DNA from 4 places in the Promicromonospora sp. Populi genome. Region 1 is predicted to be linked to each of the others. Evidence: riboswitches for the same ligand, from Rfam matches in the RefSeq annotation. Region 1 holds a riboswitch; each other region holds the start of a gene.

Region 1 (7,554 bases):
CGTCTGGTACCGCCGTGAGGTCACGGTCCCCGCCGAGTGGTCCGCTGTCGGCGACGACCCCCACGTGCTCCTGCACTTCGGGGCGGTGGACCACGACACGACCGTCTGGGTGGACGGGACGGAGGTCGTGCGGCACCGCGGCGGGTTCACCCCGTTCTCGGCCGACCTGCACGGGATCGCGATCCCGGGGGAGACGGTGACCGTCGTCGTGCGGGCGCGGGACACCCGGCACGAGCCGCAGGCTCGCGGCAAGCAGAGCAACCGCTACGCGAACTTCGAGTGCAACTACACGCGCACCACGGGCATCTGGCAGACCGTCTGGCTGGAGCCCGTGCCCGCCGTGCACCTGCGGCGCCCGCGGATCACGCCCGACCTGTCGAGCGCCGCATTCGACGTGGTGGTGCCGCTGTCCGCGAACCGGCGCGGCCACACGGTCGCCGTCACCATCACGGACGCCGACGGCGAGTTCGCGACCGCCACGGCGCGCGCCGACCTCGACCTGGCGCCCGCGCTGCGCGTCGTCGTCCCGGCGGACCGGGTTCGCACCTGGGGACCGGGCGACCCGCACCTGTACGGCGTCGACATCGAGCTGCGGGACGCCGAGGGCACCGTCGTCGACTCGCTGCGCTCCTACGCGGGCCTGCGGTCCGTGTCGATCGACGGCAAGGCGATCCGGATCAACGGCGAGCCGGTCTTCCAGCGGCTCGTCCTGGACCAGGGGTACTGGCCCGAGTCGCTCATGACGGCGCCGTCGGACGACGCGCTCGCGCGCGACATCGAGCTCGGCCTCGCCGCCGGGTTCAACGGCGCGCGCCTGCACCAGAAGGTCTTCGAAGAGCGCTACCTGTTCCACGCGGACCGGCTCGGCTACCTGGTGTGGGGCGAGTTCGGCGACTGGGGCGTCAGCGGCTACGGCACACCTGCGGACGGCCAGCGGCCCACCACCTCGTACGTCGCCGAGTGGCTGGAGGCCCTGCAGCGGGACCACAACCACCCGTCGATCATCGGCTGGTGCCCGCTCAACGAGACGCACCAGGACCTGCACGACCGCATCACGCAGCTGGACGACGTCACCCGCGGCATGTGGCTCGCGACCAAGGTGGCCGACCCCTCGCGCCCCGTGCTGGACACCAGCGGCTACTCGCACCGCGTGCCCGAGACGGACGTCTGGGACTCGCACCTGTACGAGCAGGACCCCGCGAAGTTCTCCGAGCTGGTCGGCGGCCTCGCCGAGGGGAAGCCCTACGGGAACGAGCGGGACAACGGCACGCCGATATCGCAGCCGTACAACGGGCAGCCCTACTTTGTCAGCGAGTACGGCGGCATCTGGTGGAACCCGGAGGCCGCCGCGACCGCCTCGGGCAGCTCGCCCGACTCGTGGGGCTACGGCCAGCGCGTCGCCGACGAGGAGGAGTTCCACACGCGGTTTGCGGGCCTCACCGACGCGCTCCTCGACGACCCGCTGATGTTCGGCTACTGCTACACGCAGCTCACTGACGTGTTCCAGGAGGAGAACGGTGTCTACCGGTTCGACCGCAGCGAGAAGCTCGACGTCGACCGCGTCCGCGCCGTGCAGGTGCGGCTCGCCGCCTTCGAGAAGGGCGACGGCACGGCGCCCTGACCAGCACAGCACTCCGGTCAGACGTACAGGTCACCCGCGTGACCTGTACGTCTGAAACATGGTCGACATCTTGCAGTTCTCTTTAGTCTTTTCACCCCGCGCATCACCCAGTCCACAGGGTCGCTTGAGGGGTGCACAATAGGCCGGTGACGTACCGGTTCCTCAAGCTCATCCTCTCGCTCCTCGTGCTCGTGCTTCTGCGCCCGCGCGTCACTGGCCTGCAGAACATCCCGAGGCGCGGCGCCGTGATCCTGGCGAGCAACCACCTGTCGTTCATCGACTCGCTGCTCATCCCGATCATGGCCCCGCGGCACGTCGCGTTCCTGGCCAAGGCCGAGTACTGGACCGGCAAGGGCATCAAGGGTCGGCTGTCGCGCTGGTTCTTCACCAAGATGGGCGACATCCCGGTGCAGCGGGACGACCCGCGCGCCGGGCAGCGCTCCCTGGAGGACGCCCTCGCGGTGCTGCAGCGCGGCGGCGCGTTCGGCATCTACCCCGAGGGCACCCGCTCACGGGACGGCAAGCTGCACAAGGGCCACACCGGCGTCGCGTGGCTCGCCCTGACCGGCAAGGCTCCCGTGGTCCCGGTGGCGCTGCTCGGGACCGACAAGGTGAAGCCCATCGGCAAGATGCCGCGGTTCGCCCGGGTCGAGCTGCACTTCGGGGTGCCGATCGACCCGTCCCGCCAGATCGCGGCCGGCACCAAGCCGGCCCAGGCGCGACGCGAGCTGACCGAACAGGTCATGCAGTCCATCCAGGCGATGAGCGGCCAGGAGCGCGCGGACACGTGAGCGCCGTCGGCTTCGGTGCGGCCAGGACGTTCGGCCTCGGCGGGCGCGGACCTTGGCTCGCTCTTGTCGCAGGTCTCGTAGTGCTGGGTGGGATCGAAGTGCTGGTGCTGCATCTGATCGCCGGCGCACTGCTGCCCGTGCCCGTTGCGCTGGCCGTCGACCTCGTCGCCGGGGTGCTCACGGCAGCCCTGCTGGTCGCGTTCGTCTCGCCGCTGTGGTCACGGCACCGCGTGGCCGGCGGGGTGGTCCGGTTCCGGTTCGGCTGGGTGGGAGCGGTGGACGTGCCGCTCGCCGACGTCGCCTCGGCCGCGGTGCACCGGCCGACGACGACAAAACCCTTGGAGCTGGGCGTCGGGTTCGACGAGACCACGGGACGGACCTCGCTCGTGCGGTCGACGGCGTCGCCGGCCGTCCTGGTCGAGCTGTCGCGCCCGGTCGAGGGACGGGTACAGGTGTGGCGGAGGGTTCGGACGTCGTCGGTGCTCGTCGGCGTCGCTTCGCCCGAAGACCTGCTCCAGGCACTCACCGCTCCGCAGTCCTGACCCGTCACCCCGACGGGTGGGTCACAGCCGCGTGATCCGGATCGCGTCCGCCACGACGTATGCGGTGCCCTGCGTCCAGCGGCTGACCGCCACGACCGTGCGGGTACCCGCCGTCATGGCATAGGTGCCGAGCGAGAGCCAGGCACCACCACCCGTGGACTGGTCAACCCGGATAGTCGACGAGCCGGTCCCGGTGTAGACGATGAACGGCGTCGACGTGTTGTAGCCGGCGATCCCGGGGAACCACGCCTCCACCCGGTACGAACCGTTGGACGGGATGGTCGCCGAGAACGTCGCCAGGTCGCTGACCTCGGCCGGCGTCGCGTACCGGTAGTTGGCGCCGTACCGCTCGGCCGAGAACGCCGACGTCAGCCAGGAGCCGCCTGCCGCGAAGCCCGCCGACGTGTTGTCCACGATGACCGACCAGGTCGAGCCGGACAGGGCCGCCGCCACCTCGGACCGCAGCTGCGGCAGCATCGAGTACAGGACGTCGCCCGGGCAGGCCGTGGCCGTGTAGTCGCGGTGCCCGTAGATCTGCGTCGGCGCGATCCCGTACTGGTCGCAGATGTAGGCGCACAGCTCCACCAGCCGGCTCCAGAGCTGCGCGGGCGGCGTGGCGCTCGTGTAGGTGCCCTGGTTCTCGATCCCGATGGCCTGGCTGTTCTGGCCGGGGGCGTGCGCGCCGACTACCGTGCCGCTGCCGTTCTGCAGCCGGGACAGCGAGCCGTGCCGTCCCTCCATGACGTACCCGCCACGGCTCAGCGTCAGGTGCTGACCGGTGTCTACCCAGCCGTTGGCGAAGTGCCACTGCTGGATGTCGCGGGCGATCTGATAACCGGCGGCCTGCGAGTAGTCGGTGACGTTGGCCGACGCCGTGTGGTGGATCAGGATCTTGTTCGGGTTGGCCGCGACGGGTTCGATGGTGCCGCGGGCCGCCGCTGCGCCCCAGGTGGCGCAGCTCGCGATGGTCGGCGTGACGACCTCGACCCCGGCCAGCGCGCCCGGCGGGGCGTCGGCGGGTGCCTCGGGCTCGGGGGCCAGGGACGGCGAGGCGGCGGGGTCGGCACCGAGAGGTGTCGCGACAGCGGGCGCCGCGATCGTCGCGCCCGCGGCACCGATGCCGAGGACGACGGCGCCGCGCAGCAGCTCGCGCCGCCCGAGAGATGCGTGGCTGTGTTCAGTGTGGTCGGTGGGGCTGTGATCGTGATCGTGCACGGTGGTGCCTCCACGGTTCGGTCGCTGGGGGTAGGGGCCGATTTCATCCGTAGTATCGGCCGACCGTGCATCCGACCGATACATCACATCAGGGATATACCCTGCAGGCGATGTCCAGCCAGCACTCAGCGGGGACGGGAGACGGTCAGGCCCGCGCGCTCCAGGAGGTCCAGGGCCGGGCGGTGCTTGTTGAACGTGTACACGTGCACGCCGGGCGCACCGGCTTCGAGCACCTCGCGCGCGAGCTCGGCGGAGTACCCGATGCCGTGCTCGTGCTGGGCCTCGGGGTCGACGGCGCCGTCGGGCGCGGTGAGCCGGTCGAGGTCCCGCAGCAGGTCGGCGGGTGCGGCCACCCCGGTGAGCTCCTCGACCCGGCGCAGCCGGCGCGCCTCCGTGGTGGGCAGGATCCCGGCGAGGATCGGGATGGTCACGCCCGCCGACCGGGCCTCCTCGACGAACCTCGTGTACGACTGCGCCCGGTAGAAGAACTGCGTGATCGCGAAGCTCGCCCCGGCCTCCTGCTTCTCCAGCAGCCGCCGGATCTCCTGCTCCCGCGTGGTGCCGGCCCCGGGATTACCGTCCACGAACGTCGCGACGGCGATGGTGAGCGGGCGGGCGGCGGAGCGCAGGGCTGTGCTGGCATCCGCGGCGCAGCGTCGTTCGTCCACCTGCCGCAGCAGCCGGACCAGGTCGATGCTGGAGTGCACGTCGTCGTCCGTGGGGCGCCAGTGGGGCTCGTCGCGCGGCGGGTCACCCCGCAGGGCGAGGAACGACCGGACGCCGGCCTCGAGGAACTCGTCGATCACCTCGGACACGTCCTCGCGGGACGCGCCCACGCAGGTCAGGTGGGCAACCGGCAGCACGGGCGTACCCCGCAGCAGCGTAGCGAGCACCTCGCGCGACGTCGCCCGGTCGCCCCCGGCCGCCCCGTACGTGACGGAGACGAAGTCCGGCCGCGCGGCCACGAGCCGCTGCGCCGTCTCCCAGAAGTTCGGCGCGGCGTCGGGCCGACGCGGTGGCATCAGCTCGAACGACACCGTGGGGCGGTGCGGGTGTATCTCGGCGACCATGGCTGCTCCATCGAACCTGGCGTGAGCACCTTACGTCCTCACGCCACGGCCACGTGGCAGGAAGTCGGCAGGTTGCTGCGGTGTCACGGAGCCAGGACTCTCGACCGCTCTGGATGGGATCGCCACCATGCTATGCGATTGTCCAGCACTGGGACAGATTCCGTCCGCTCGGCGAGACGACCCCAACCAGGTCCGCGCCGCCTACTTCACCGAACCCGCGACGAGGCCGCCCACCAGCCGCTTCTCGATCAGCATGAACAGGATCACCACGGGCACGATCGCCACGATGGACACCCCGAACACGTAGTGCCACGAGGTCTCGTACTGCCCCACGAACTTGGTCAGCGCCACGGACAGCGGCTGGTTGCCCGCCGTCGTCAGCAGCACCAGCGACGCCGCGAACTCGTTCCAGGACGCGACGAACGTGAACACGACAGCCGTCACGATCCCGGGCCACACGAGCGGCAGGTTGATCTTGGTCAGGACGGTGAACGTGCCGGCGCCATCGATCTGCGCGGCCTCGTCGATCTCCTTCGGGATGCTCGCGAAGAAGCTGTGCATGATCCAGACCGCGAACGACAGGTTGAACGCCGCGTTGACCAGGATCATCGCGCCCCACGTGTCGAGGAGCCCGAGGGCGATGAACTGGCGGAACAGGCCCGACGTCAGCACCGCCGGCTGCAGCATCTGGGTCACGATCACGAGGAACAGGAACACGAGCCGACCGGGGAACCGGAACCGCGCCGTGTAGTACGCGGCAGGCAGCGCCACGGCGAGCACGAGCAACGTGGCGCACAGCGAGATCACCAGGGTGGAGATCAGGTTCTGCAGGAGCGGCGTCTCAGGCGTGGACCACATCGTGACGTAGTTCTCCCAGTGCCACTCCGTGGGGAAGTAGGTGGGGTCTACGGACCTGATCTCCGCCTTCGTCTTCACCGAGCCGAAGAACATGATCAGGTACGGCAGCATGAACACGACCAGCACCACGAGGCCGGCGAACATGCGCAGCAGCAGGGACCCGAGCGGCACCTGGTCTTCCGTGTACTTTCGCACGCGCGGCCGGTTGTCCGACGGCGGCTGGGTCGCCTTGCGCGGCGCGGTCGCCGATGCGGTGGTCGCGGTCATCAGACCTCCTCCAGAGGGCGGACGACCCGCACGTAGATGGCGACGATCCCGATGACCACCAGGAACGCGATGACAGACAGCGCACTGGCCAGGTCGATCTGCCGCTGGTTCTGCATGTACTTGAAGATCATGGTCATGATCGTGTCGGCGTCATACCCGGGGATGGACCCCGTCATGACGCGCAGGATCGGCAGCGAGTTGAACACGTTGATGATGTTGATCAGCACCGCCACCGACACCGCGCCCCGCAGCTGCGGCAGCACCACGCTGAAGTAGGTACGCAGGCCCCCGGCGCCGTCGATGCGCGCGGCCTCGACGGTCTCGCCGGGGACCGTCTGCAGCCCGGCCAGGATCGTGTACGTGGTGAACGGCAGCGACACGAACACGGCGACCACGATGGCCCACGCGAACGCGGTCTCGGGGTGCCGGGTCCAGCCGTAGCCCTCTGGTGTATCGATCAGGCCGATGTCCACGAGGAACGAGTTGATGATGCCGAAGTACGGCTCCAGGCCGTAGTGGACCACCAGCGTCGTCATGACCACGCTGGCGGCCCACGGCACGATCACGGCCATGCGCACGATGCGGCGTCCCGGGAACGCCTTGTTCAGCAGCGCCGCGAGCGCGAGCGAGCCGACCAGGGTGAGGCCCACGACCACGACCACCCAGATGACGGTCCGTCCGAGGATCGGCCAGAAGTACTGGAAGCCGATCACCGCCGCGAAGTTCGCGAGGCCTACGCCCCCGTCGTCCACGCCGCTCTGACTGATGTCGCGGGTCGAGTTCCAGAACATCACGCCTACCGGGAACAGGACCACGGCCGCAATGAGTGCGACCGCGGGCCCGATCCACGGCAAGGCCTTCAACAGGTCCTTCACCGGGTTCCTCGTGCTTTCGGTTCAGCGTCGGATGTGGTCGACGCGGGCTTGCTTGTAGCGGTCAGCGCCGGGCGTCAGCCCGCGTCGACCTGTGCCTGGATCTCGGTGAGCACGTCCTGCGCCGTCCGGTCGCTGTCGAGCTGGCCGAAGAGCGCCTTGAACGCGGAGTCCGCCGCCTGCCAGTCCGGGTTGGTGCTGGGGTAGAACTCCGCGTCGGGCAGCACGTCGAGGAACGGGGCGAGCGCCTCGTCGTCGGCCAGCTGCTCGGAACCCGACAGGGTGGTGGGCAGGAAGCCCTCGCCCTGGACCCACGGG
Region 2 (7,554 bases), 240 kb from region 1:
GACCGCGGAGACCGTCCCGGTGATCCTGGAGTCGGGGGACGCCGAGGTCTCGGGCGGCAACGCCGCCGTGGTCGTACAGGCGCACGGCCTGCCCTACCTCAACGAGCGCCTGTCCACCAAGAGGCGGGTAGCCGACCTCGTGGGCCGCATGACGCTCGAGGAGAAGGCCGGGCAGATGGCCCAGGCGGAGCGGGCGAACGTCACCGGCGACCCGGCGGTCATCACCGAGCTGGGCCTCGGGTCGGTCCTGAGTGGCGGCGGCTCCCCGCCCGCCGAGAACACGCCGGAGGGCTGGGCCGACACGATCGACGGCTTCCAGACGCGGGCGCTCGCGACCCGGTTGCAGATCCCGCTGCTCTACGGCGTCGACGCCGTGCACGGGCACGGCAACCTGACGGGCGCCACGATCCTGCCGCACAACATCGGGCTCGGTGCCACGCGCAACCCGCTGCTGGTGGCGAGGGCGGAGCGCATGGTCGCCACCGAGACCCGCGCGACCGGCATCCCGTGGACGTTCGCGCCCTGCGTGTGCGTGGCCCGTGACGACCGCTGGGGCCGCACCTACGAGTCCTTCGGCGAGCACCCGGCACTCGCGGGGGTGCTCGGCGCCGCCGCCATCGTCGGGTTCCAGGGCACGGACCTGGACAGCAGCCGGTCCGTCCTCGCGACGGCCAAGCACTTCGCGGGCGACGGCGACACCGCCTTCGGCACCGGCGAGGGCGACTACACCCTCGACCAGGGCATCACCCAGCAGAGCCGGTCCCACTTCGCACGGACCGACCTGGCGCCCTACGTGGGGGCGCTCGCGGTCGGCGTCGGCTCGGTGATGCCGAGCTTCTCCAGCGTGGACTGGACCGACGACGGCCTCGGCAACCCCGTCAAGATGCACGCCCACGACGAGCTGATCAACGGGTGGCTCAAGGAGGACCACGGGTTCGACGGCTTTGTCATCAGCGACTGGCAGGGCATCCACCAGATCCCGCCGCTCGCGTCCGACTCGCCCACCACCGGGCAGATCGTCACCAGCGTGAACGCGGGCGTCGACATGTTCATGGAGCCGTCGCAGTTCGAGCGGTTCCACACCCGACTGGTCGCGGCGGTCGAGGACGGCGCGATCACGCAGGAGCGCATCGACGACGCCGTGTCCCGGATCCTCACCGCGAAGTTCGAGCTGGGGCTGTTCGAGGAGCCCTTCGCGGACCGCTCGCACGCCGACGACATCGGCTCGGCCCAGCACCGGGCGATCGCCCGCCAGGCCGTCGCCGAGTCGCAGGTGCTGCTCAAGAACTCGCGCCGCGCACTGCCGCTGGACGACGACGCGAGCGTGTACGTCGCGGGCCGCAACGCCGACGACCTGGGCAACCAGGCCGGTGGCTGGACCGGTACCTGGCAGGGCTTCTCGGGCGAGGTCACGGAGGGCACCACGATCCTTGAGGGCATCGAGGCGGTGGCTGACGACGTGACGTTCAGCGAGGACGCCTCCGCGCCGACGGCCGGTGCCGACGTCGGCATCGTCGTCGTGGGCGAGACGCCGTACACGGAGGGGTTCGGCGACGTCGGCGGGCCCGAATGGGCCTGGGACCCGGCCGACGGCGGGGTGTTCCGCGAGGAGAAGTCGATGTCGCTGCAGCCCGGCGACGCCGAGGTTGTGGAGCGGGTCTGCGCCCAGATCAGGACGTGTGTGGTCCTGGTCGTGTCCGGGCGGCCGCAGGTGCTCACCGAACAGCTCGGGTCGATCGACGCGCTCGTCGCGTCGTGGCTCCCGGGCACCGAGGGCGCCGGCGTGGCTGACGTGCTGTTCGGCGAGCGAAGGTTCACGGGCAAGCTGCCGGTCTCGTGGCCGCGGTCCGCGGACGACCCGGTGGTGAACGTCGGCGACCGGGACTACGACCCGCTGTTCCCGTTCGGCTGGGGCCTGTCGACGGGCGGCCGCACGTCGGCGCTCGACAGGGACCGGCTGGCGTTGCAGACCGCGGTGCTGGACCCGGCGACCGGCGTCCCGCCGGCGGCGTCGAAGGCGATCGCAAACGCGGACGTAGCCCTCTTGGAGGGCCGCAACACCGAGGCGGCCCGCCTCCTGAACGCGGCGGGCGGCCGCTGAGCCCGCCTCCGGGTGACTCTCCCCTTTGAGTCCTAAGTTTCTTCGCTTTGAGCCGGCTCAAAGCGAAGAAACTTAGGACTCAAAGGAGACGAGCCAGGGTCGGCCATTGGAGCTAACCCGGCAGTACCGCTAGGGCCTGTTCTACGTCCTCGATCAGGTCCAGGGGGTCTTCCAGTCCGACCGAGAGGCGGACCGTCGTCTCTGCGATGCCTACCGCGGCTCGGCCCTCGGCGCCGAGCTTGCGGTGGGTGGTCGTCGCGGGGTGCGTGACCAGGGACTTCGCGTCGCCGAGGTTGTTCGAGATGTCGATAACCTGCAGGGCGTCGAGGAATCCGAACGTGTGCTTCTTCGCGGCCTCGGCGTCCGACCCTTCGGGGACCGCGAGGTCGAACGTCACGACCGTGCCGCCACCGCTCATCTGGGACCGCGCCAGGTCGGCCTGCGGGTGCGAGTCGAGGAACGGGTACCGCACCGCGCCCACCCCGGGGTGCGCCTCCAGGGCGTTCGCGACGGCGAGCGCGCCAGCACCCTGCGCCGCGACGCGGACCGGGAGCGTCTCCAGCCCCTTGAGCAGGGTCCACGCGTTGAACGGCGACAGCGACGGCCCGGTGTTGCGGATGAACGTCTGTACGGGCCCGGTCACGTACTCGGTGGGGCCGAGGATGGCCCCGCCCAGCACCCGCCCCTGCCCGTCGATGTGCTTGGTCGCGGAGTAGACAACTACGTCCGCCCCCAGCTCCAGCGGCTTCTGCAGCAGCGGGGTGGCGAACACGTTGTCGAGCACCACGGTCGCTCCGGCGGCGTGCGCCAGGTCGACGACGGCGCGCACGTCCACGATGTCCTGCATGGGGTTCGACGGCGTCTCGAAGAACACCACGTCCGCCGGGGTCGCCAGGGCCTCTTCCCACTGGGACAGCACGTGCCCGTCCACGTAGTCGGTCTGCACGCCCCACTTCTTGAAGATCTCCTCGAAGATCACCACGGTGGAGCCGAACAGTGCCCGGGCCGCCACGATCCGCGACCCCGACTGCACGAGCGCGGCCAGGGACGTGAATACCGCGGACATGCCCGAGGCGGTCGCGTAGCAGGCCTCCGCGCCCTCCAGCAGGCGCAGGCGCTCCTCGAACGTGTGCACCGTCGGGTTGCCGTAGCGGGAGTAGACGAACCGGTCCAGGTCGCCCGCGAACGCCGCCTCGGCGTCGGCCGCCGCGTCGTAGACGTAGCCCTGGGTGAGGAACAGTGCCTCGCTCGTCTCCTGGAACTCGGTGCGCTGGTGGCCGCCGCGCACGGCGAGGGTCGCCGGGCGGACGCCGCGGGGGAGCGGCTTGCGGCCGGACCCGCCCGGGCTCGCGCCGGGGGGAAACGCGCCGGTGACGGTCACGCGGCGCCGTCCGTCCAGGGCAGGCCGGCAACCTTCCAGCCCTGCTGGTCGCGGACGCCGTCGGCCCCGGGGGCGCCCTCAAAGCCCTCCAGCACGTTGTACGACGGCGCGATGCCCGCTGACGTGGCGAGCCGCGCCGCACCGATCGAACGCTGACCGGAGCGGCAGAGGAACACGATGGGGCCGTCGCCGATCCCGGCCGCCTTGAGCTCCTCGAGGAACCCGGGGTTGGGGCGGCCGCCGGCCTGTACCCACTCGGCGAACAGGGGCTGCTTCTCCAGCGACGTCGTGTCGGGGATGCCGATCGTGCGCCACTCGCCCTGCGTGCGGACGTCCACGAGGGTGGCGCCCGGGTCGGCGGCGAGCAGGTCCCAGGCCTGCTGGGGCGTGATGTCGCCGGCGTAGCCCTCGGCAGGGTGGGCTTCGGGGTGCGCGGGATCGCTCATGTAACTCTCCTCCATCGGTCGTGGCGGTAGCACCCGTGTCCGTTCTCGCTGTAGCGGGAACGCTGGGTTGCTGCGGCGTCGTCGTGCCACGTCACTCGGCCGCTCGGGATGGTCGTTGCCAACCCTACGACAGGTGTCCGGTGGGTGGAACAGTGTCTCGACAGGCGATCCCTATTGGAGTCATAGGATTTGCAGCACTGTGACGACGACGACCGATCTGCTCGACGCACTGAAGCGCTGGCCGGAGCGTGTGCCCGGTCTACCGGCGTGGGTCTGGGACGCGCCCTACGACGGTGCCCGTCATCCACAGGCTGTGGATCCGCGGGCCGCGGCGGCGGATCCGGGCCCGAGCGGAGGCCCGGAGCTGGGCGCCAACTGCCAGCTCTACGCATACTCCGTGCTGGGCCTGGCAGGGCGGCAGGTTCCGCCGCACCGGTCGAGCGAGCTCTGGGGCGACACCTCCCTGGCCCATCCGCGGCTCGGCGATCTGGAGCCGTGGGACCTCGTCCTGTTCAACCGCAGCCTCAACCACGGCGCGGCCGCATACGGCGCACACGTCGCCGTCTACCTGGGCGACGACCGGCTGCTGCACCTCTGCGCCGAGCTCGGCCGGCCGGCGGTGTGGACCCGGGCGGACTTCGCGGCCCGCGAGCGGTACGCGTCAGTGATCGGTGCAGTCCGGATCGCGGGCCTCGCGGCCGCGCAGCGGCGACCAGATGGTGGGACCAGCATCTGAGACGTCCGTTGACAGAGCTTTTACCCGCAGCAGAGGATAACGGCAGGTCATGAGTGTCAGCGCGAAGCCCCGGCTCGCTGGCCGGCAACCCTCCCTCCGCGGTGGGGTGCCCCGGGTGACGACCTGGCCGCGCGCAGCCCGCGCGCGGCAAGCGCGGGGGAACCTCCCCCAGGACTGTGGAGGACTACATGTCTGCACCCACCCTTGCCCGTGATCTCACGGTGGACGACGCCGCTCCGCTGCGCTCCGTGGTCGGCGGCGGCACGCTCGTCCCGCTCGTGGACGGCACACGCGTCACGTATGCCAATCTCGACGTCGCGGCTTCGGCCCCGGCGCTGCAGGCCGTCGCGGACCGGGTCACCCAGGTGCTCCCCCTGTACGCCAGCGTGCACCGCGGCGCGGGATACCTCTCCCAGGTGAGCACGGCGCTCTACGAGACCGCCCGCCGCACCATCGGCGCGTTTGTCGGCGCCCGCGAGGACGACCTGACGATCGTCACCCGCAACACCACCGACTCCCTGAACCTGCTCGCCGGATGTGTCCCCGCGCAGCCCGACGGCGAGCCCGGCCGCGTGCTCGTCCTCGACGTCGAGCACCACGCCAACCTGCTGCCCTGGCAGCGCACCACCGAGGCCACGGTGCTGACCGGCGGCGCCACCGTCGCCGAGACGATCGCCCAGATCCGCGAGGAGCTGGCCGACGCCGCCGCACACCGACCGTTCGCGCTCCTCGCCCTCACTGGCGCCTCCAACGTGACCGGGGAGTCGCTACCCATCGACAAGATCGTCGCCGTGGCCCACGAGTTCGGTGTGCGAGTTGTGCTCGACGGCGCCCAGCTCGTGCCGCACCGACGCATCTCGCTGGAGTCGACCGGCGTCGACTACCTCGCCTTCTCCGGGCACAAGACGTACGCCCCCTTCGGCGCGGGCGTCCTGGTGGGCCGCCGCGACTGGCTCGACACCGGCACGCCCTACCTCGCCGGCGGCGGCGCCGTGCGGCGCGTGCGGGTCTCCGGCACCGACTGGCACGAGGGCCCCGCCCGGCACGAGGCCGGCTCGCCCAACGTGATCGGTGCGGTGGCGCTCGCGGCCGCGTGCGAAGAGCTGGCGGCACTCGACCCGGCCGATGTCGCGGCCCACGAGAACGCGCTGCGCCGTCGGCTCGTCTCCGGGCTGGAGGCGATCGACCGGGTCGAGGTCGTGCGGGTGTGGGCGGACGCCGTCGACCCCGTGGGCGTCGTGACCTTCACCGTCGCCGGCTGATGACCCGGGCCTGGTGGCCGCGTACCTCTCCGCGGAGCACGGCATCGGCGTGCGGGACGGCCGCTTTTGCGCGCACCCGCTGCTGGGCCGCCTCGGGTTCGACGCCGGAGCGGTGCGCGCCTCGGTCGGCGTCGGCACCGCGGGGGAAGAGGTGGAGCGCCTGGTCGCCGCCGTCGGGCGCCTGGTGACGGACGGACCGCAGGCCGGGTACGACGTCGTCGACGGCCTGTGGGTAGTGACCGACGACCCGCGCCCCGTGCCCGAGGGCTCCGGCCTGGAGGGTCTGCTGGCGACTGCCGCCCTGGGCTTCGACGAGGACTTCGGCTGCCTTCCGGACGAGGCGTAGCACATACCAGACGTGCAGGTCACCGTCGGTGGCCCGCACGTCCGGCACGTCACAGGGGGAACGCGTGCGGCCGCGGCAGGGCCGCCTCCAGCTGAGCCGCCAGCGCCAGCAGGGTGGGCTCGCCGCCCGGCCGGCCGATGATCTGCACCCCCATCGGCAGCCCGGCGGGCGCCTCGGCAGTGGGCGCGGTCCAGTGCGTCGGCACCGTGATGGCGGGCAGCCCGGCGACGTTGAGCCACGACGTGAACGGCGTGTACTGGCACTGCTGCTCGAAGTTCCGCTCCGGATCCTCGGCGTCGTACCACCCGATGGGCCGGGGGGTGAGCGCGAGCGCGGGCGTGACGACGGCGTCGTACGGGCTGAGCTGTGCGATCAGCGACCGCTCGTAGGCCGTGAGGATGCGTACCGCCTCGCCGAGCTGTCGGGCCGGGACCTCTCGACCCGACCGGATCAGCCACTGCGTGAGTGGTTCCAGCTTCCCGAGGATCTCGGGGTCGTCGATCGGCACCGCCGACGCGCCGCCCATCCACAGGGTCCGGAAGGCCGGTGCGTACTCGGGAGCCTCGTCCAGGACCAGCTCGGTGACCTCGTGCCCGAGGCCCGACAGGGCGCGCACACCCGCGTCCAGCCCGGCCCTGGCCTCTGGCGACACCACGATGTCGTAGAACCCGTCCCACGCCGACGAGGTGGTCACGCCGATGCGGGCCACACCGCCCCCGGCCGCGCCACCCGCGGGCAGCGCGGCGCGCTGCGCCGCCGCCAGGTACGTCCCCGCCGCATACGACGGCGCCCGCAGCGTGTACGGGTGCGCGACGCCGCCCTCGGCGTCGCGCGGGAGCATCGCCTCCAGCAGGAGGGCGGTATCGGCCACGGTGCGCGCGATCGGACCGTTCACGACCAGTCCACCCAGCGAGTCGACGCCGCTGCCCGCGGGCAGCAGCCCGCGCGTCGGCTTCAGTCCGACGACGCCGCAGGCGGCCGCCGGAATGCGGATCGAGCCGCCGCCGTCGGACCCGGGCGCGAACGGCAGCAGCCCCGCCGCCACCGCCGCGGCCGCCCCGCCGCTCGACCCGCCCGCGCCGCGGGTCAGGTCCCACGGCGTACGCGCCGGCGGGAGGCCGACGGGTTCGGTGTAGGCGGGGAAACCCAGCTCTGGCGCGGCCGTCTTGCCGAGGCTCACAACGCCGGCGGCGTCGAGCACCTTGACCATCTCGTCGCTCTCCTGCGCCGGCGGCAGCCCCGCGAACGCACGCGACCCGAAGCCCGTCGGTACCCCGGCGCG
Region 3 (7,554 bases), 1.9 Mb from region 1:
GCCCGGACGCTGGGCGTGGAGCCGTTCTTCGCCCAGCTCGTCTCGGGCCTGCAGGCGCGGCTGTCCACCGACCTCGTGGCCCTCCAGCTGCTGGTCGTGGAGGACATGGCCGCCGAGCTCGACGTCTACCGCCGCTGGGCAGCCGAACGGCGTACCGACGGTGTGGTCCTGCTCGATCTTGAGCAGGACGACCCGCGCCCCGACGAGCTGGTGCGGATGGGCCTGCCCGCCGTCCTGGTCGGCGGCGACGGGTTCCCCGGACCGGTGCCTGCCGTGTTCGCCGACGACCACGCCGCCATGACGGCGCTCGCCGAGCACCTGGCTACGCTGGGGCATGTGCAGGTCGGCCACGTGGGCGGCATCCCCACCTACGTGCACTCCGCGCGCCGGGTCACCGCCCTGCACGACGCCGGGGCCCGCCTCGGCCTGACCATCACCACCGTGCCGACGGACTTCTCGCAGGACGAGGCCGCGGCAGCCACTCGGGCCCTCCTGGCCCGCGACGAAAGGCCAACTGCAATCGTGTACGACTCCGACGTGGCCGCACTCGCGGGCGTTACCGTCCTGGCCGAGGCCGGGCTCAGCGTGCCGGGCGACGTCTCGGTAGCGTCCTTCGACGACTCCGAGCTGGTGCGCCTCGCGCACCCGCCGCTCACCGCGATGACGCGCGACACCTTCGAGCTCGGCGAGCTCGTCGCGGCGACCACGCTGTCGCTGGTCCGCGGCGAACCGGTGCCCGACGTCGTGCGCGCGGCCACCCCCGAGCTGACCGTGCGCGGCAGCACGGGCCAGGTCCCGGGGGCCGCCGCGTGACCGGGCCCGCACACGTCCCGGCGGGACTGCCGGGCGTGGGCCTGACCAGCGAGCACGCGCGAGAGGTGCGGCACGACGGCGCAGGCCGCACCGTTGTGCTCGACGACCTGGACGTCACTCTCCAGGCCGGCGTCGAGCTGCGCTACACCCTCCTGCCGGTGCTCGACGACGAGCTCGCCTACCGCTCGACCTACGTCGGGATCGACCTGCTGCTCGACGACGGGACGTGGCTCGCGCAGGCCGTGCCTGATGGCGCGCTCACGGACCAGCACGGCATGGCCGCGACCGCCGTCGGGCAGGGAGACGCGCGGATCCTGGTGCCCGACCACTGGAACCTGGTCCGCGTGGACCTGTCCGCCGCGGCGGACGCCGCGCCCGGCCGCCGCGTGCGCGCGGCGGCCGTCGTGACCGCGCCGCCGGACGGCGGGCCCACCGAGGTGTGGCTCGACGCCGTGACCCTCGGGCCGCGCCCGGAGCGCACGATCACCGGCCGCACCGACCTTGTGGACACCCGGCGGGGCAGCCACTCGTCGTACGCGTACTCCCGGGGAAACACGGTGCCTGCGGCGGCCGTGCCGAACGGCTTCACGATGTGGGTGCCGTTCACGGACGCGGCGTCGGACCGCTGGCTCTACTCCTGGGCCGCGCACAACGGGCCGGACAACCGCCCGCGCCTGCAGGCCGTCGGCATCTCGCACGAGCCGAGCCCGTGGATGGGGGACCGCGACCAGCTCGCGTTCCACCTCGTCCCGGCGCGGCCCGGTGACGACGAGGTGCCCGACGCCGCTCTGGAAGCTCGCGCCCTCGCCTTCTCGCACGACGACGAGACCGCCCGCCCGCACCTGTACGAGGTAGGCCTGGACGGCGGGGCCCGCGTGGCCGTTGCGGCGTCGGACCACGGCGGCGTGCTGCGGTTCACGTTCCCGCCCGGGGCCACGACCGGCCACCTGCTGATCGACGCCGTGAGCGACTCCGGCGCGGATGGCCCGCCCGTGGCCGTGACGGTGCACGACGATGGCACGTTCACCGGCTGGAGCGACCACGGCAGCGAGCTGTCGGTAGGCCGCAGCCGGATGTACGTGGTGGGCCGGATCTCCCGCCCGGTCCTGCGCACGGGCCAGGCCCGCGGCCGGGACCACGCCACCTACGCCACGGTGGCGCTGGACGCCGACCGCACGGTCGAGGTGCGCGTCGCGACGTCGTACATCGGTGAGGACTTCGCCTGGCGTGCCCTGGACCGGGAGGTGTCCGGCACGTTCGACGAGGTCGCCGACCGCGCCCGCGCACAGTGGGAGGAGCGCCTCGGGGTGCTCGACGTCGAGGGCGCCACCGACGAGCAGCAGGTCACCCTCTACTCGAACCTCTACCGCCTGAACCTGTACCCGTCCTCCTACACGGAGGTGGGAGCCGACGGCGAGGCCGTGCACGCCTCGCCCGTGCTCGACGGCGCGCCCGTGGTGCCCGGCGAGATGTTCGTCAACCACGGGTTCTGGGACACCTACCGCACCTGCTGGCCCGCCTACGCGCTGCTGTACCCGCAGGTCGCGGGACGGCTCGCCGACGGGTTCGTGCAGCAGTACCGCGAGGGCGGCTGGGTCGCGCGCTGGTCCTCGCCCGGCTACGCCGACCTGATGACCGGCACCTCGTCCGACGTCGCCTTCGCCGACCTGTACCTGCGCGACGTCGACCTGCCCGACCCGCTCGCCACCTACGACGCCGCGCTGCGCAACGCGACCGCACTGCCCACCAGGTCCGGCGTGGGCCGCAAGGGACAGGGCTTCGCCCTGACCAACGGCTGGGTGCCCCGCGACGTCGACGAGTCGGTGTCCTGGAGCCTGGAGGGCTACATCAACGACGCCGGGCTGGCCCGGATGGCGCAGGCGCTCGCGGACGCGCCCGGTACCCCGGAGGGCCGTCGTCGCGCCCTGCGGGACGAGGCCGCCTACCTGCGGCAGAGCGCGCTCGGGTACGTGCACCTCTTCGACAACAAGACGGGCTTCTTCCGGGGGCGCGGGCAGGACGGGTCGTTCAACCCGGCCACGTTCGACCCGGACGAGTGGGGCGGCGACTACACCGAGTCCGACGCCTGGAACTTCCTGTTCCACCCGGTGCACGACGGCGCGGGCCTGGCCCGCCTGCACGGCGGGCGCAAGGGGCTCGCGGAGCTGCTGGAGCGGTTCTCAGCCACCCCCGAGCGGGCGGACAAGCCGGGCACCTACGGCACGGCGATCCACGAGATGTTCGAGGCGCGCGACGTGCGGCTGGGCCAGCTCGGGCAGTCCAACCAGGTGTCGCACCACATCCCGTACGTCTGGCTGTTCGCGGGCCGGCCGGACCGTACGCAGGAGACGGTGCGCGAGATCCTGGCCCGCCTGTGGACCGGCAACGACCTCGGGCAGGGGTACCACGGCGACGAGGACAACGGCGAGATGTCGGCCTGGTACGTGCTCTCGGCGCTCGGCCTGTACCCGCTGGAGATCGGGTCGTCGCGCTGGGCGATCGGCTCGCCGCTCTTCGAGCGGGCGGTGGTGCACCGGCCCGACGGCGACCTCGTGGTCGAGGCGCAGGGTGCGGCGGACCAGTGGTACGTGGCGGGTCTGGCGGTGTCGGACGGCGACGGCGCGACGCGGGCAGTCGTGGCGCCGTCGGTGGAGCATCGCGAGCTGACCGGGGGAGCGACCCTGCGGTTCGACCTGTCCGGGACGCCTACGCGCTGGGGGGTGCCGTCGTCGGACGATGAGTCCGGTTCCGGTTCTGACGCCGGAGCCTCACCCGCCGGGCCGTGGCAGCGGGCCGACGGCGGCTGGCGCACCAGCGGCGCACCCCTCTCGCGCCTGACCGACGGTGATCTGACGGCCTCGGTCGAGGTGACCGGAGTCCTCGAGTGGCGGCCGTCCCGTGAGATCCCGGAGGGTGCCGTTATCCGCGCCTACACGCTCACGTCGTCGACCGGGGACCGGGTGCCGCCGTCGGCCTGGCGGCTGGTCGCGGACGACGGGCGCGTGCTGGACGAGCGCTCCGGCGAGGAGTGGCCCTGGCCGGGCCAGCTCCGGCCGTTCGTGCTGGCCGAGCCCGCACCCCTTACCGGCCTCCGGCTGGAGCTGGGCGACGACGGCGCCCTGGCCCAGATCGAGTTGCTCTGCGGCTGAGATCCTGCGGCTTCGGTCCGTTGCTCTGAGATCGGTCAATTAACCGACCGATCTCAGAGCAACGGACCGAAGTCGGTGATGGGTCGCTGCAAGGGACCGAAGTCAGCGGTCGGACCGTGCGGCACTCTCGGCGAGACGCATATCCCGGCATATGAGATCTGGCCGAGGGATTGTTGACTTCGATGGGTTCCATTCGTATCTTCTCTACATCGGGATCGACCGCACTAATCCGACCGGAATGGTGTGGTAAGTCCCGGCAGGTCATGAGCTCCGATGCAAAGCCCCGGCTGGTCGGACGGCAACCCCCCGCGCGGGTGGGTGCCCCGGGTGAGGACCAGGCCGTCCGCCGCCCGGCGGATGACAACACGCGTCGCTCGCCGTCAGGGCGAGCAGGTGAGGAGAACGACGATGACCCGGAGCGCTGCGTCCGCCGTCCACGTGTCCCTGCCGTCCAGGTACGTCGCTGCACGGGCCGGTGTGGCCCCCCGCGAGGACATGTGTTGTCGCTGTTCCTGTCGCTGACCGCGGCAGACCCGACCCGCTGACCGGCCCTCGCCGGTCCTCCGCTCGGACCACCCCTCGGCGCCACGCGCCGAGCCCCGGCCGAAACCGGCCCTCACGTTCCTGACCGGACGTCTCTCTCCTGCTTTCCGGCAGCCTCCGCTCCCGGGTGACCCATGAACGCCGTCGCACATCATCCGTGCGCCGCCGGCAGGGGCCGTCCGGGCGCCGTCGCGCAGCCGCAGCCCGAACGGAGCCCCGCCGTGCCGTACCCACCGCAGCCCACGTCCCTCTCCTCCGCCGGTCCCTCGCCCCGCCCCCTCGTGCTCGGCGTGGACCTCACCTCCGCCGGCGCCCGCCCGGGCGCCCACCGCGCCCGCGGCCCGGTAGCGCCTCGTCCGTTCGACGGCGAGCGGTTCCTCCACCTGATGCGGACCGCCGACCGCGGCCTGCTCGACCTCGTCACCCTCGACGAGAGCTTCCTGCTCCACCCGGGGCGCAGCAAGGTCACCGGGCGGCTCGACACGGCCGTCGCCGCGGCCCGCGCCGCCCGGGTCACGACCGGCGTCGGGCTTGTGGCCGCCGTCGACACCGTGCACGTCGAGGCGGCCCACGCCGCCGTCGCCCTGAGCAGCATCGACCGCGCGAGCGGCGGCCGGGCAGGCTGGCAGGCCACCCGGCACAGTGCGGTTCCCGAGCCCGACGAGGCGTGGGCGGCCCGCGTCGAGCTGGGCATCCACTCCGTGACCCGGGTCTGGACCGGTAGGCCAGGTACGGGTGCCGGGGCGGTCCAGCTCGACGCCGACGGCCGGTTCCGCGTCGACCACGACGGCATCCGGTTCGCCGTCCGCGGCCGGCCGGCGAGCGGCGGCGACCCGTTGCCGCGCGTCTGCCCGCCGGTCGTCGTGCGGGTGCGCTCCGAGGCGAGCGCCGCGCTGGCCGGGCGCACGGCCGACGTCGCGCGGATCGCCGTGACCGACATCGCGCACGCCGTCCGGCTGCGCCGCCTCGTGCGGGACTCGGCCCTGTCCGCCGGGCGCGACCCCGAGGAGGTGCGGGTGCTCGCCGAGGTGTACGTGGTGCTCGCGGCCGAGCGGGCCAGCGCTCGCGCGCGGCTGGAGCTCGTCGAGGCGCTCGAAGGCACCGCGCCCATGGGCAGCTCGCTCGTCTTCGCGGACACCCCGGACGAGCTTGCCGTGCTCGTCGCCGACTGGGCGTCGGTCGGTGCCGCCGACGGGTTCCTGCTGCGCCCGTCCTCGCTCAGCTCGGACCTCGACGCGATCACCGACCACCTGGTGCCCGCCCTCCAGCGGGCGGGGCTGTTCCGCACCGAGCGCACGGAGACGACGCTGCGCGGGTCGCTCGGGCTGCCCGACGCCGACGCGGTCGACCGGGCGCAGCCCACGGGCCGGCTGCTGAGCGCCTGACGCGGGCGCCGACCGCACCCGAGCAGCACCGCACCAAAGACACCACACCCATTCGTGAGGGAGAACAAATGACCACCCCTGAGGCGCAGACGCCTGAAGCGCAGACCCCCGAGCTGCAGGACCCTGAGCTGCAGAACCCCGAGGCAGCCGGCGCCAAGGTCGCGAGCGGCGCCCTGCTGATCGACGTCCGCTCGGCGGCCGGGCGGGCGTCGTCGGGCGAGATCCCCGGCGCCACGCTCGTGGACCGGGACAACCTCGACGCGCTCTTCGGGCCGTCCGACCACCCGGCGATCACGGTCGACACGCCGGTAGTGATCGTGTGCGGCTCGATCAAAGGCTCCGGCCCGGTCGCCGAGGCGCTGGCCGCGCGCGGCTACACCGACGTCTCGCACGTCGACGGCGGGTTCCCCGCCTGGAAGGAGGCCGGACTGCCCGCCACGGAGCCCGAGCCGAGCGCCGCGCCATGACGGGGTTTGCCACCCGCCAGGTCCACGCGAGAGCAGCCACGTCCGACGGCGGTGCGCCCGACGCCGCGCCGTCGGGCCGCGTGACTCCGCGCGCGACGCCGGTGTACCTGACCGCTGGCTTCGAGTTCGAGCAGTGGGAGCAGGCCGGCGGCCACTTCGGCGCCGGGGAGGGGTTCGCCTACACGCGGACCGGCAACCCGACCACCGCCGCCGTCGAGCAGCGGATCGCCGCGCTCGAAGGCGGCACGGACGCCCTGTTCGTGGCCAGCGGGCAGGCGGCCGTCACGGTCGCCCTGCTCGGCCTGGTCGCGGCCGGCCAGCGGGTGCTCGCGGCGTCCAGCCTGTACGAGGGCACGCGCGGGCTGCTCCTGGAGAACCTGCCCCGGCTCGGCATCGAGGCCGACTTCGTGGACGACGCCGCCGACCCGGCCGCCTGGGAGCGGGCGATCCGTCCCGAGACCCGCGTGCTGTTCCTGGAGTCGATCCCGAACGCCCGCAACGACCTGCCGGATCTTGCCGCCGTGGCCGACGTCGCGCACGCCCACGGACTGGCGCTCGTCGTGGACAACACGCTCGCTACGCCGTACCTGCTGCGCCCGATCGAGCACGGGGCCGACGTCGTGGTGCACTCCGCCAGCAAGTTCCTGGCCGGTCACGGCTCGGTGCTGGGCGGCGTCGTCGTCGACTCCGGGACGTTCGACGCCGCCGCGTCGGGTGCGCTGTACCCGCACCTGGTGGCGCCGTCGCGCACCGGCGGGCCGTCCGTGGCCGAGCGGCACGGCGGCCGGGCGCGCCTGGCATACCTGCGCGAGACCGTGGCGCCGCGGTTCGGCCCCACACCGTCGCCGCTGAACGCGTTCCTCGTGGGGCAGGGCATCGAGACCCTGTCGCTGCGCGTGGCGCGGCAGAGCGCCAGCGCGCTGGAGATCGCGCGGTGGCTGGCGTTCCGGCCCGAGGTGGTCTCCGTGGACTACTCCGGGCTGGACTCGAGCCCGTCGTACGCGCTGGCCAAGCGGTACCTGCCCGACGGGCAGGGCTCCGTCTTCACCTTCACGCTGCGCGGGGGCGCGCCCGCCGCGCGCGCGTTCGTCGAGGCCGTCGAGGTCGTCACGCACATGACGCACATCGGCGACGTCCGCTCGCTCGTGCTGCACCCCGAGAGCACGAGCCACGTGCTGCGCACCCCCGATGAGCGCG
Region 4 (7,554 bases), 2.6 Mb from region 1:
CCCGTGAGCATGCCCTTGACGGGCTTGCTCGTCAGGGACGCCGCGTATGCGGTCCAGTCCACCGTCAGCGGCGCGGGCCGGGACACGTCGCCCCACAGGACCGGCGGCCGCACGCAGCGCGAACCGTACGACTGCACCCAGCCGTGCACCGTGGTCGCGAACCCGTCGAGCTGCTCCGCGAAGTACTGCACCATGTCGTTGCGCTCGGGCTCACCGTGCACCAGCACGTCCAGGCCCAGCTCCTCCTGGAGCGCCACGGTGCTCGCGATCTCGGCACGCATCGCTGCCGTGTACTCGGCGTCGGACAGCTCGCCCCGCACCCAGGCGGCCCGCGTCTGCCGGATCTCGGACGTCTGCGGGAACGAGCCGATGGTGGTGGTCGGCAGCGGCGGGAGGTCGAGCCGCGCCTGCTGCGCGGCGGCGCGCTCCGCGTACGGCGCGCGCTCGACGTCGGCGGGGGTCAGGCCCGCGGTCCGCTCCCGGACCGTCGGCACGACGACGCCGGGCGCCTCGGCGCGCGACCGCACCACCGCCGTCGACTCGGCGAGCTGGTCGGCGACCGCCGCCCGGCCCTCGGCCAGACCGGTGGCCAGCGTGACGACCTCGGCGACCTTCTGGTCGGCGAAGGCGAGCCAGGACTTCAGGCCGGCGTCCAGGCGGGGCTCGTCGGCGACGTCGTGCGGCACGTGCAGCAGCGACGTCGAGGTGCCGACGGCGACCGCCCCCGCGCCGAGCGCGGTCAGGCCCTCCAGGGTGGTCAGCCGGGCGTCGAGGTCCGCGCGCCAGATGTTGTGCCCGTCGACGACGCCCGCGACCAAGGTCTTGGTCTCCAACCCGGGGACCGTTCCGGCGATCCCGTCGCCGGCGACGCCGGTGGGGACGGCGCCGCGGACCAGGTCGACAGCAATCGCCTCGACGTCGGTGCCGGCCAGCAGGGCCAGCCCGTCGCCGGCGTCGCTGCGCAGGCCGCCGTACGGCGCGGTGACCAGGATCGCGGGCCGCTCCGCCGGGACGCCGTCCGCGCCGGGCGCGGGGGAGAGGTCGGTCGCGAGCCGGGAGTACGCCCGGCGGACGGCGTCCGCCACCTCGTCGAAGGGGACGTCGAGGAGGTCGGTGACCAGCGCGGGCTCGTCGAGCTGCACCCACGGGGCGCCCGCGGCGGCCAGGGCGCGGAGCACCTCGGCGTACGCGGCGACGACGTCGTCGAGCCGGTCCAGGGGACGGAACCCTGCGGGTGCGTCGCCCGCGGCTGAGGAGTGAGCTTGCGAGCCCCGCAAAGCCGCGGCAGAGGGCCCGGCCGCCTTGCTGAGCAGCAGGAACGTCACCGGCCCCACCAGGACGGGCCGCGTCACGACGGCCTGGCCGCCGTCCGCGGGCTGGGCGAGCTCAGTGAACTCACGCACCGCGCGGTCGTCGACGAACCCGATAGGGGTGTCCGGCCCGATCTCGGGGACCAGGTAGTGGTAGTTCGTGTCGAACCACTTGGTCATCTCGAGCGGCGGCTTGTCGCCCTCGCCGCGGGCCAGGGTGAAGTAGCCCTCCAGGGAGAGGCGGCCGGGGGCGCCGTCGGCCGATATCGCGAGGTCCCGGAACCGTTCGGGCACGGCGCCGAGCAGGGCGACGGCGTCGAGCACCTGGTCGTAGAAGGAGAACGAGCCGGGGACGGCGGCCGAGCCCGCATCAAGGCCGAGCCCGACGAGATGGCGTGCTGTGGTCAGCCGCAGGTCACGGGCGGTCGCCTCTAGTTCCTCGGTGGTGGTGCGTCCGGCCCAGAGTGCCTCGACGGCGCGCTTGAGCTCGCGTCGTCGGCCGATGCGCGGGTAGCCCAGAATCGTTGCGTGGGCAAGGTGCGGGGGCGTGAACTCGACTGCCATGCGTATCAGCTCCATCGGACCTGGCGTTAGCACCTTGCCCGGAATTGGCGCTCCGGAGGCAGGTTGCTGCGGTGTCGTTGAGCCAGGACTCTCGACCGCTCTGGATGATTGACCTGGATCGTAAGCATGCCCGGCATGTGGTCGCGAAAGCGTCCATCCCTCGGACACTCATCTGCCTCGGACCGTCGCCAACAAAAAGTGTGCCAAGCGAGCAGCCGCACCACGGGCTACGCGCTATCACGACCCGGGTGTGTCGTCGTGCTCGGTCGGCCCCGGGCTCGGCTCGGTGCAACCCGCCCAAGTGAACTCGTTGTGCATGACGTACTGGCTGCCCTGGTCCGACTCGGCCCGGATCTCCCCGGCCAGCGGCAGCCAGGTCGCCACGTCGACCAGCAGCTCGAAGCGGGTCACGGCACCGTCCAGCACCAGGGTGTCCGAGGGGGTGATCCTGATCCGCACAACCGTCTGCCCGTCCACCGACTCCATGCCAAGGTCCTCGTGGAGGAGATAGTCCGTGCCTTCGAGCTGGGGCAGGCCGAACAGCGCACTGATCGATACCGCATGCAGCGCCTGCAGGGGCTGGTCGTCCAGCAGCACGGCCTTGGGCGGCTCCGCACCCGTCGGGGGGAGGGCGTCGAAACCGGACGTCGACTCGGTTCCGAGGGTTGAGCGCGACTTGAGCCGGCAGCTGTCACTGCCCATCGCCTGCACCGCGCGGGTGACCACGTCATCGGCCGTCAGGTCGAGGAGCCGCGACGGGTCGGAGGTCGACGCGCTCGGGGCCGAACCCGGGAGGGCACGCAGCACAGGTGGGCCGGCGAGGCTCACCGCGAGGATCGCGGCCGCGGCGGCCGCCGCCCCCCACGCGAACGCCTGCCCGCGGCGAGCTCCGGACCGGGGCCGCCAGGCGGCAGACCCGGGATCGCGCAGCAGGATCTCGACACGTTCGGTGCCGACCCGGTCCGCGGGGGCGAGTCCGGGCGCCGCATCTCCTGCGCGAGCCCGCGACTCGGCGTACAGCCGCGCCAGATCGATCTCGGGCTCGACCTCGCGCAGGGCGCGGCGCACGCGCGTCAGCTCGTTCTCGGTCTGGTCAGAGTCGGCCCGGTCGACATCGAACCGCCCAGCATCGAACTGGTCACGATCGGCCACGTCAGGCTCCTCTCTCGGTCAGCTTTTCGTAGGCCGCGCGCAGCCGCCGTCGGGCCCGGTGCACCCGGGTGGCGGCGACCGCCGTCGTGCAGCCCATGACCTGGGCGACTTCCGCCGTGGACAGCTCGGCCGCGCCGAGCAGGGCGATGACCTCGCGGTCGGCGGGGCGCAGCAGCGCCATCGCGCGCCGGAGCTCGTCGAGCTCGCCGGTCAGGCGGACCTCGTCCTGGCCTGCCGGCTCGGGATGTGCACGCACCCGCTCGACCAGCGCGATCCGCCGGTGCCGGGCGCGCGCCTGGTTCGCCATCACCCGGCGCGCCACCCCCAGGAGCCAGGCGCGTGGGTTGTCGGGCAGCTCGCCCTTGCGCCACACGATCGCGAAGACCTCGGCGACCACGTCGTCCGTCTCGGCTGCCGGGAGCCGGGAACGTGCGTAGCGGTAGACGGCGGTCGCGTGCGCAGCGAAGAGCTCCTCCGTGCGTTCGGGCGTGAGCGTGCCCGGCACGAGGGGGTGCGAATCCGTGTTCGTGGCCAGGGCGGGCTCCGGGGGTGAGGAGACATGCTTCCGACTCAGTGTGTCCGGCGGAGACCCGCCCATTACAGGTTCGTAGGTGTTGTCCACGTCACAGCCCGTGCGCTGGCATGAGGGCTTGGCCGACGTACACGAACCGGTGTGACCACCTCTTCGGACCGCCCACCCCTGCCGCGTACGACGACGGGCGCTCGCGCGCCGCTTCCGCTCACGTTGCTTCCGCGCGCGCCGCTGCTGCTCGCCCTGCTTGCGCTCGCTCTGCTGCTGCTCCTCGCGGGGTGTGCGCCCGGCGCCATCGGGACCGTGTTCCAGGAGCCACGCGCGGCAGGGGCGACGCCGGAGTCGCTCGCGCCGCCGGGCTCTGCAGAGTTGGGCCCCGCAGACCCAGCCCCGGCCCCGGCCCCGGCCCCGCCGAGCGACGAGCCGGCGATCGACCTGGCGGCGCACTCGATCACCGACCCCACGAGCCCGTGGGTGGTCGTCAACAAGGGCAGGCCGCTCGACCCGGCCTTCGAGCCCGACCTGACCACGGTCCGGGGCTACCTTGTGCAGCCGGCCGCCGCCCCCGACCTCACCGCCCTGCTGGCGGCCGCCGACGCCGACGGCGTGCACCTCACGCTGCGTAGCGCCTACCGCGCGTACGCCAAGCAGGCCCAGGTCTACGAGGGCTGGGTGGCGCAGCTCGGCGCCGCGGAGGCGGACAAGGTGTCGGCCCGCCCGGGGCACAGCGAGCACCAGACTGGCCTCGGGGTGGACGTCGGCAGCTCCACGCAAGCGGGGTGCGACTTCGAGAAGTGCTTCGGCGAGACAGTCGAGGGGCGCTGGGTCGCCGAGCATGCCGCCGCGTTCGGCTTCGTCGTCCGGTACACACCGCAGAACAGCGCCGTCACGGGGTACGCCGCCGAGGCCTGGCACCTGCGCTGGGTGGGCCGCGAACTGGCCGCCTACATGCGCGACACCGGGGTCACGACCTTGGAGGAGGTCTTCGACGTGCCCGGCGGGGGATACGCCCGCTGACACCGGATCTCACGGGCTGACGCCCAGAGGGGCGGCCTGAGGGATGCGGTTCCGGTCTCGGCCCGGTGGGGCGCCGAAGAAGCGGCGGTACTCCCGGTTGAACTGGGCCGCACTCTCGTAGCCGACGGCGAACGCCGTCTGCGTGACGCTCGAGTCCTGCGACGCGAGGATCTGGCGCGCGGTGACCAGCCGGAGCTGCTTCTGGAACTGGAGGGGGCTCGACCCGGTCACCGCGCGGAACGTGCGGTGGAACGCGGAGGCGCTCAGGCCGGCGCGCTGGGCGAGATCCTCGACCCGGAGCGGTTCGGCGGTGTTGGCCCGGATCCACTGCACCACCTGGTTGATGCGCGTGAGCTTGCTGTCGGCCAGGCCGAGCTGCCGGACCGTGTCGCCCTGCGGCCCGGTGATCAGCAGCCACAGGATCTCCCGCTGCACCATCGGCCCGAGCACGGGCAGGTCGCGCGGCCGGTCCAGCAAGAGGATCAGCCGCCCGACGGCGTCCAGCAGCTCCGCGGGCGCCCGGCTGGTCGCGAGCGCCGGCACGGCGGGGCCGCGCTCGCCGGCCCGGAGCCCGACCCGGCCCCGGAGCCCGACCCGGAGTCGGACCCGGACGCCGACCCGCGCCGGGCCCCCGGCCCTGAGCCTGCCCCCGGCGTGTCCGCTGACAGCAGCAGCTCAGCGATGGCCGAGGCGGTCAGCGTCATCCCGAAGCCCATTGCCGGGGCCACCTCGCTCGCCTCGGTGAACTGCCCGATGACCGGCAGGTCGATCGAGGTAACCAGGTACTCGCCCGGCCCGTAGTCGACGGTCTGGTTGCCGAGCCGGAGCTGCTTGGCTCCCTGGGCGATGAGCGCGAAGACGGTGCCGGTGGTCGAGGTCTCCGGCGGCCCGGACACGACCTCCCGGCACAGGGAGATGCCTGGCAGCGGCTCGCTCGTACCCGGGGGAGCACATCGGTCGATGAGGGTGCGCAGCTGGTCGAGGTCCATGAGACCACCTTCCTCTTCCAGGTTCCGGGAATCGCCGTCCGAGCAGGATCAGGCAAGAACGTGCGAGGAACGCTATCACCATCGGGCCCTTGCATCGCCTTGACTTGTCGAGGGGGCAGAGCGCCGCGGCGCCTGCCTCAGGCCGTCGGCCAACAGCACTATTCGACAAGCAGCACACGATCAGGACACGAGGTACACCATGTCGATCACCATCGTCGTCGGAGCCAGCTCCGGCATCGGGCAGGCCGCCGCGATCCGCGCCGCGGAGGGCGGGTCCGGCGTCATCGTCACCTACAACTCCAACAAGGACGGCGCGGCCGAGACCGTCTCCCGCATCCAGGAGGCCGGCGGCACCGCCGTCGCCCTCCCGCTCGACGTCGGCGACAGTGCAACGTTCCCCGCGTTCCGCACCGCCGTCGAACAGGCCCTGGCCGATACCTGGGGCGCGCAGAAGTTCACCGGGCTGGTCAACAACGCCGGGATGGGCGGCGGCACCCTGTTCGCCGACACCACCGAGGAGCAGCTCGACCACTTCTACAGCGTCATCTTCAAGGGCCCGTACCTGGTCACGCAGGCACTGCTCCCGCTGCTCGACGACGGCGGGGCGATCGTGAACACCGCCAGCAACTCGGCGGGCACGGCCGGGCTGTCGGAGGGGTACTCGGCGTACGGGTCGATGAAGGGCGCGGTCATCGTGCTGACCAGGTACCTCGCCAAGGAGCTCAGCGGCCGCCGCATCCGCGTGAACTCCGTGTCCCCGGGGCCGACGCGCACCCCGTTCGCCGGTGGGGCATTCGAGGAGTTCCCCGAGATGACGGCGCAGCTCGTCCAGCGCACGGCCCTCGGGCGGATCGGTGAGCCCGACGATGCGGGCTCGGTCATCGCCTTCCTGCTGTCCGACGGCGCCCGCTGGGTCACCGCGCAGGACATCGAGGTCGCGGGCGGGTTCAACCTGTAGCGGGCCCGTACCGCGCCCTCCCCGCGCCCGCCTCCGGCCGGTGGGTCAGGATGTGCGCATGCCGCCCTCCCACTCGCACGGCTCGGCCGGCCCTGCCGCGCCCCGCACGACGTTTCTGCTGGTCATGACCCTGGTCTCGGCGCTCCTGCTGACGCTGGCCGGGCTGTGGCTGCTGTGGCCGGACGGCGGCGACGTGCCCGGCCGGGTGCAGGCGCGGGCGGAGGGCACGTCGTTCGTCGACGTGACGGTGGCGGGCCCCGCGGACCCGGCCACCGGCAGCATCCCGGTCGAGCTCGCGGACGGCAGCCAGTCGCAGATGCAGTCGCCCGGACCGTCGGTGCCGCTCGCCACCGGCGACCACATCACCGCCGTCGACATCTCCCAGGTCGCGCAGCCCGGCGTCGACCCGCTCGTGTTCATGGACTTCCAGCGCGACCTGCCGATCGCGCTGCTGGCGGCCGTGTTCGCCGTCGTCGTGCTGCTCGTCGCACGATGGCGCGGGCTGGCCGCCATGGCCGGGCTGGGGCTCGCCTTCGTGGTGCTCCTGGGGTTCACGATCCCGGCCCTGCTCGCGGGCGAGTCCGCGATCGGCGTGGCGCTCGTGACGTCGTCCCTGGTCATGTTCGTCACGCTGTACCTGGCGCACGGGCTGTCCGCGCGCACGTCGACGGCGCTGCTCGGCACCCTGGTCGGCCTCGCGCTGACCGCCGGCCTCGCCGCGTGGGCCTCGGGCGCCGCGTACATGACCGGGACCAGCTCCGAGGCGTCGGCGTTCCTGCCGTCCAGCGCACCCGGCGCCGACCTGCGCGGGATCGCGCTGTGCGGCATGGTCCTGGCGGGCATGGGTGTGCTGAACGACGTGACGATCACCCAGGCCTCGGCCGTGTGGGAGCTGCGGGGCGCCGCACCGGCGGCGTCGCGCACCGAGCTGTTCACGCGCGCCATGCGGATCGGGCGCGACCACATCGCCTCGACCGTCTACACGATCGCTTTCGTGTACGTCGGCGCATCCCTGCCGCTCCTGATGATGGT

The links. A riboswitch is a leader RNA that binds a small molecule or an ion and turns the genes downstream of it on or off. The one in region 1 is predicted to bind S-adenosylmethionine.
Region 2: linked by a shared signal. The riboswitch ahead of AB1046_RS17830 (aminotransferase class V-fold PLP-dependent enzyme) and the one ahead of AB1046_RS16740 (methylenetetrahydrofolate reductase) in region 1 are both predicted to bind S-adenosylmethionine.
Region 3: linked by a shared signal. The riboswitch ahead of AB1046_RS01775 (LLM class flavin-dependent oxidoreductase) and the one ahead of AB1046_RS16740 (methylenetetrahydrofolate reductase) in region 1 are both predicted to bind S-adenosylmethionine.
Region 4: linked by a shared signal. The riboswitch ahead of metE (5-methyltetrahydropteroyltriglutamate--homocysteine S-methyltransferase) and the one ahead of AB1046_RS16740 (methylenetetrahydrofolate reductase) in region 1 are both predicted to bind S-adenosylmethionine.

What each region holds. Positions count from the first base shown of each region.
Region 1 is NZ_CP163528.1:3,696,521-3,704,074, reverse strand. Features, by position in the region: gene AB1046_RS16760 (glycoside hydrolase family 2 protein) at 1-1,621, shown strand, start outside; gene AB1046_RS16755 (lysophospholipid acyltransferase family protein) at 1,768-2,412, shown strand; gene AB1046_RS16750 (hypothetical protein) at 2,409-2,954, shown strand; gene AB1046_RS16745 (N-acetylmuramoyl-L-alanine amidase) at 2,976-4,169, opposite strand; gene AB1046_RS16740 (methylenetetrahydrofolate reductase) at 4,295-5,239, opposite strand; SAM riboswitch class I at 5,244-5,359, opposite strand; gene AB1046_RS16735 (carbohydrate ABC transporter permease) at 5,441-6,364, opposite strand; gene AB1046_RS16730 (carbohydrate ABC transporter permease) at 6,364-7,239, opposite strand; gene AB1046_RS16725 (extracellular solute-binding protein) at 7,314-7,554, opposite strand, start outside.
Region 2 is NZ_CP163528.1:3,939,900-3,947,453, forward strand. Features, by position in the region: gene AB1046_RS17810 (glycoside hydrolase family 3 N-terminal domain-containing protein) at 1-2,101, shown strand, start outside; gene AB1046_RS17815 (O-succinylhomoserine sulfhydrylase) at 2,214-3,482, opposite strand; gene AB1046_RS17820 (rhodanese-like domain-containing protein) at 3,479-3,928, opposite strand; gene AB1046_RS17825 (hydrolase) at 4,128-4,664, shown strand; SAM riboswitch class IV at 4,710-4,824, shown strand; partial or broken gene AB1046_RS17830 (aminotransferase class V-fold PLP-dependent enzyme) at 4,853-6,272, shown strand; gene AB1046_RS17835 (amidase) at 6,322-7,554, opposite strand, start outside.
Region 3 is NZ_CP163528.1:407,692-415,245, forward strand. Features, by position in the region: gene AB1046_RS01765 (LacI family DNA-binding transcriptional regulator) at 1-813, shown strand, start outside; gene AB1046_RS01770 (GH92 family glycosyl hydrolase) at 810-3,962, shown strand; SAM riboswitch class IV at 4,222-4,334, shown strand; gene AB1046_RS01775 (LLM class flavin-dependent oxidoreductase) at 4,727-5,890, shown strand; gene AB1046_RS01780 (rhodanese-like domain-containing protein) at 5,959-6,357, shown strand; gene AB1046_RS01785 (O-acetylhomoserine aminocarboxypropyltransferase/cysteine synthase family protein) at 6,354-7,554, shown strand, end outside.
Region 4 is NZ_CP163528.1:1,078,900-1,086,453, reverse strand. Features, by position in the region: gene metE (5-methyltetrahydropteroyltriglutamate--homocysteine S-methyltransferase) at 1-1,874, opposite strand, end outside; SAM riboswitch class I at 1,883-1,985, opposite strand; gene AB1046_RS04900 (hypothetical protein) at 2,112-3,026, opposite strand; gene AB1046_RS04895 (RNA polymerase sigma factor) at 3,028-3,531, opposite strand; gene AB1046_RS04890 (M15 family metallopeptidase) at 3,700-4,575, shown strand; gene AB1046_RS04885 (helix-turn-helix domain-containing protein) at 4,585-5,118, opposite strand; gene AB1046_RS04880 (AraC family transcriptional regulator) at 5,058-5,564, opposite strand; gene AB1046_RS04875 (SDR family NAD(P)-dependent oxidoreductase) at 5,764-6,522, shown strand; gene AB1046_RS04870 (YibE/F family protein) at 6,581-7,554, shown strand, end outside.